Regions from separate parts of the Amycolatopsis sp. NBC_01286 genome, predicted to be linked through region 2. Evidence: riboswitches for the same ligand, from Rfam matches in the RefSeq annotation. Region 2 holds a riboswitch; the other holds the start of a gene.
What was found. Region 2 has a riboswitch for cobalamin ahead of metE (5-methyltetrahydropteroyltriglutamate--homocysteine S-methyltransferase). Riboswitches for the same ligand answer to the same signal wherever they lie in the genome.
Positions count from the first base shown of each region.

Region 1: another riboswitch for cobalamin. It lies ahead of OG570_RS37675 (prenyltransferase/squalene oxidase repeat-containing protein); the one in region 2 lies ahead of metE (5-methyltetrahydropteroyltriglutamate--homocysteine S-methyltransferase).

Region 1 covers NZ_CP108428.1:8,266,314-8,268,756, reverse strand. Annotated here, with positions in the region: gene OG570_RS37685 (serine hydrolase) at 1-288, opposite strand, end outside; gene OG570_RS37680 (hypothetical protein) at 395-1,276, opposite strand; adenosylcobalamin (AdoCbl) riboswitch at 1,486-1,634, shown strand; gene OG570_RS37675 (prenyltransferase/squalene oxidase repeat-containing protein) at 1,702-2,443, shown strand, end outside.
Region 2 covers NZ_CP108428.1:9,832,174-9,834,616, reverse strand. Annotated here, with positions in the region: gene metE (5-methyltetrahydropteroyltriglutamate--homocysteine S-methyltransferase) at 1-1,432, opposite strand, end outside; cobalamin riboswitch at 1,532-1,725, opposite strand; gene OG570_RS44255 (hypothetical protein) at 1,761-2,443, opposite strand, start outside.

The DNA of each region.
Region 1 (2,443 bases), 1.6 Mb from region 2:
GCTCTTGATCATGGATTCGGTCGTGGTGCGCAAGGTTCCGGCACCGACCACGGTGCCGGTGTCCGTCTCGCGCAACGCCCAGGACCATTCGCCCCGGACGTCGACCGCCACCTCGGCCGCCCCCGGAACCGGCGTGGCCGCCCGCGTCCTCGGGAACGACGGCGGGACGTCCGGCGCCGGTGACGTGCCCGCCGCGGCGGGCACGTTCGCGGAACGAACGCAGACCGCCGCGGCGAGCGCGCCGAGGATGACACCCACCAGGACGACGACGAGCGCGGAATTACGCATCGAAACTCCCTCGCCTGGGCCATGGACCGATGCCGCGGAATAACGGCAATTCGAGTGCGCTTTCGGAAATGCGGAACAGATCAGAATCCGGCGGTGACGCGGATTCTCAGCGATTGAGCTGAACGGAGTTCAGCAACGCCAGCGCGGCCTGTTCGTTGACACGCGAACTGTCGATTTCGAGGGTGTAGGCCCCGAGCGTCCGGTGCTGGTGCACGGGCAGCGGGTCCTGCGGAAAGCTGCTGTCCGCGGCTCTGCTGGTCAGCGACACCGTCAGGGAGAAGCATCGGGGGTCGAGCGGGGCCTTCCCGACCTCGGCGGCGGGGCAGAGCACCAGGGTGTTGGTGTCGGGCTCGCTGGTGAACGTGCCGACCTGCTGTCCGTCGGGCACCTGCAGCGACTTGAGCGGCGACGCGATCACCGGTGGCGTGGTGTGGATCTTCCCCAGCAGGGCCAGCATTTCCGCCGCTGTCACCGGTTTTGTGGTCGTCACCCGGATCCAGCGGTCCGGTCCGTCCTGCCACATGACCGACTGCGGGTGCGGAATCTGGTCCGCCGCCGAGGGTTTCGTGGCCAGTGCGCTGTGGGGCGCGGTGCCGTCCCGGACGTCGATCTCGAACGCGTACCGGTGATCCTGCGCGTAGTGCAGGCCGGCGAAGTGCGGCTGGACGGCCCAGAACAGCAAGTCCCAGGAGCTGTCCTCCAGGCTGATCGCCGGCGCGGCCGGGGGCACCTTCCCGGCGGCCGGCGGCTGGGTCACCGTGGCGGACGGCGGGCTCGCGAGCGTGGCCGGTGGCACCGCGGCGGTACCGCGGTCCTGCGCCCAGAAGACCCCCGCGCCGAGGGCGGCGACGGTGAGCGTCACCGCGGCGACGCTGGCCGTCTGGCGCCGCCGGACCCGGCGTCCGGCGACGGTCACCACGGCGTCGGGATCGGGCGCCAGGGACTCCTGGGCGTCCGGCGCGCGGCGCACCTCGTCGAGGTCGGTCATGGCACGGTCTCCTTGCCTTCGTCGAGCTGGACGTGCAGCGCGCTCAAGCACCGCACACCTCTCAAGAGGCCACCTGCCCCGCGTTCTGTTGCAGTTGTCTTCGAGATCGTCCGGACGGCCGCGCGCGTCCCGGTGTGGTGAAGGCGACGTGAGTTCTGCCGTTCCCGTTCGGCTGACCAGGTGTTAGTGTCGGCTCGCTCAGTCAGTACAACTTCATGTTTTCTGCCCGTGGCAGGGGAAGCCGGTCGAAGTCCGGCACTGTCGCGCAACCGTGGGTCACCTTGGGGTGACGAGTCGGATTACCGCCCCGGGCAGGTGTTTGTCGAACCGCTGTCGCGCCAGCAGTGGGTGGACGCCCGGCCTCCCGTGGGGGCCGGTCTCTCCCTGTGTGTGTCGCGCCGGCGTCTGGGGAGAGGAAGGATCACGTGGCCGGCAAGCGGTTCAGGCCCATCGCGGCCTGGGTGTCCGCCGTCGTCGTGTTCACCGTCGGCTCGGTGACCCCGGCCTTCGCCGGTGACCTCGCGGCCTCGAAGCCGACCTCTAAGTGGCTCGCCGCGCAGCTCGCGCCCGACGGCACCCTGCAGAACCCGCTCGGTGGCGCGCTGCCCGACCACGGCCTGATGATCGACACGCTCTTCGCGATGTACGCCTCCGGCGACGGCGCGCTGGCCGCGCCCATCGTGAAGTACCTCGACGACGACCACCACGCCACCGACTACTACACGTGGGACGGCCTCGTCCCCGGCCAGGGTTACGACGCGATCATCACTGGTGGCGCCGCGGCGAAAGTGCTGGTCGCCGCGGAAATCGCCGGACGGGACCCGAGGTCCTTCGGCGGGCACGACATGGTCGCCGAGACCCTCGGCACCATCGCGCGCTCGGGCGTCGACAAGGGCCGCGTCAGCGACTACTCGAAGAACCCCGACTTCAAGGACTTCGTCAGCAACAACGCCAACGTGTTCGGCCAGGCCCTGGCCGTGATCGGACTGGCGGGCGCCGGCCTCACCGATCGGCTCGTGATCGACACGATGCTGAAACAGCAGTGCTCGGACGGCTTCTTCCGGATCTTCTTCGGCCTCATCCCCACCACCGAGACCGGCGACCAGGTGACACCGGACGGCCACCGGATCTCGACGTGTGACGAGGGCAAACCGTTCGACCAGTCGA
Region 2 (2,443 bases):
CCAGCACGTCGAGGCCCAGCTCCTCCTGCAGCCGGACGACCCGCTCGACCTCGGCGCGCATCGCGTCGTCGTACCCGGCGTCGTCGAGCGCGCCTGCCTTGTGCGCGGCCCGCGCCTTGCGGACCTCCACGGTCTGCGGGAACGACCCGATCGTCGTGCTCGGCAGCGGCGGCAGGTTCAGCGCCGCCTGCTGCGCCGCGGCCCGCGTGGCGTACGGCGCGCGGACGGCGTGCTCCGGGCGCAGGTCCGCGAGCCGGGCGCGCACCTGATCGTCGGCCAGCTCGGCCGCCGACGCGCGATCGGCGACGACCTGACGCGCCGCCGTCAGGTCGACGTCCTCGCCCGCGAGCGCCTTCCCGAGCAGGACGACCTCGTCGACCTTCTGCTTCGCGAAGGCGAGCCAGCCCTTGAGCCGCGGGTCGAGGTCCTCCCGTGAGACGTCGTAGGGGACGTGCAGCAGCGAGCACGACGTCGACACGCTGACCTTCGCCGCCGCGCCGAGCAGGGTCGCGGCCCGGCTCAGCGCCTTCTGCGGGTCGGTGCGCCAGACGTTGCGGCCGTCGACGACCCCGGCCAGGACCTCCTTGTCCCGCAACGCCCCTTCGGCCGCCACCGCGTCCACAAAGGACTCATCGGTGACCAGGTCGACGGCGAGCGCCTCGATGGGGGAGCGGGCCAGTACGCCGAGCCCGCGGCCCAGGCCGCCGAAGTAGCCCGCGACCAGCAGCTTCGGCCGCGCGGTCTCCTTGCCCAGCCGGTGGTAGGCGCGGATGAGCGCGTTCAGCTCGTCTTCGGAGCGGTCACCGGCGAACGCCGGCTCGTCGAGCTGGACCCACTCGACGCCCTCGTCGTGCAGCTGCCGCAGCAGGTCGGCGTACGCGTCGAGCAGGCCGTCGAGCAGGTCCAGCGGCCGGAACCCCTCGTCGCCCTTGCTCAGCAGCAGGAACGTCGCCGGCCCGACCAGCACGGGCCGCGTTTCGATGCCCAGGGCGCGGGCTTCGCGGTACTCGTCCAGGGGCTTGGAGCCGGTGAGCGCGAACGTCGTGTCCGGGCCCAGTTCGGGGACGATGTAGTGGTAGTTCGTGTCGAACCACTTCGTCATCTCCATCGCCGGGGCGTCCTGGACGCCGCGGGCGGCCGCGAAGTAGGTGTCGAGCTTCGACAGGCCGAGCCCGGTGAAGCGCGCGGGCAGCGCGCCGAACAGCTCGGCGGTGTCGAGCACCTGGTCGTAGTGCGAGAACGTGTTGGACGGCACGGAGTCCAGCCCGGCGTCCCGCAGTCCTTGCCACGTCTGAACCCGCAGCTCACGGCCGGTGGCCAGCAGTGCGGCTTCGTCGTTCTTGCCCGCCCAGTAGCGCTCGAGGGCGCGTTTGAGCTCCCGGTCCGGACCGATCCGGGGGTAGCCCAGCACAGTGGTGCCGATTTCGGTCACAGCTCTCTCCTCGCGAGCTCGTTCGAGGAGTCCGGACGCGCGCGGCGGCGAGCGTTTCGGTGCGTGCCCATCCCACGAGGCCCGGACTCGCGCACGCCGTCGGCGCACGCACCACGGGCAGGTCTTCGGACTCGTGGGCGTACCGCTCGCGCCTACCGGCCGTCGCTTCCCAAGCTCGCGCTCAGTGCTTACATGACGGCTTTCGTTCCCACTCACCGCTGCGGGGCAGTCCCGGATTCACACCGGGTTCCCTGTTGCCTCGACAGAGTGTGACCTCACACACAACAAAGCTCGGCCACGCCCTGGCGAACCAGTGGCGTGGCCGAGTCTAGCGCCGATTCCGCTGCCAGCCATCAGCTGTTCCGTCGAGGATCACGGCACCGAGTCTCAGCATGCCATCGCCGGTCGGCATCAGGCTCGTCGACAGTGACTCGATTCGGACCGCATCCGTCACGAGAGTGTCGTCCAGCCAGGCGACGTTTCCGCAGTCCAGCAAGACCGTGTAGTGCTCAGGCGCCTCGAACTGGATGTTCGCGGATTTGTCGCCGCGCAGGTCTAGATTGGTCACCGACAAGGTAGGGGGTTCGCCGAAGGCGACCAGTTGCCCGAAGACATCGCTGGTCGCCACGGTGATCAAGCGATTGACCCGCTCGAAGGCTTCGCTGTACGAACGGGCCTTCCCTGTGAGCGACCCGATGAGATCGGAAGTGGTTTGGCTGCGGTACTCGTTGCGAGGGAGAGCCAGGTTCGGTTCGTGAGCGTCGACAGAAGCCGGCGAGAGGGCTTCTCGTAGATGCTTGCGAGCGACTGCTAGTTCTTCCTTCGCGCTATCGTCCAAGCTTGCTGCTTCGTCCTCGAACGAAAGCCATTGGTCCGTCTTGCTGAGCGTTGAGGCCACGGATTGAGTGGTGTGTATCAGCTCCTCGCTCGTTTCCCCTGAAGCATCCAAGAGGGCGCTCACGTCGGACGGTTTATCTTGGAACTGGAGGCCACGTTGTCGTTCGTCGCGGG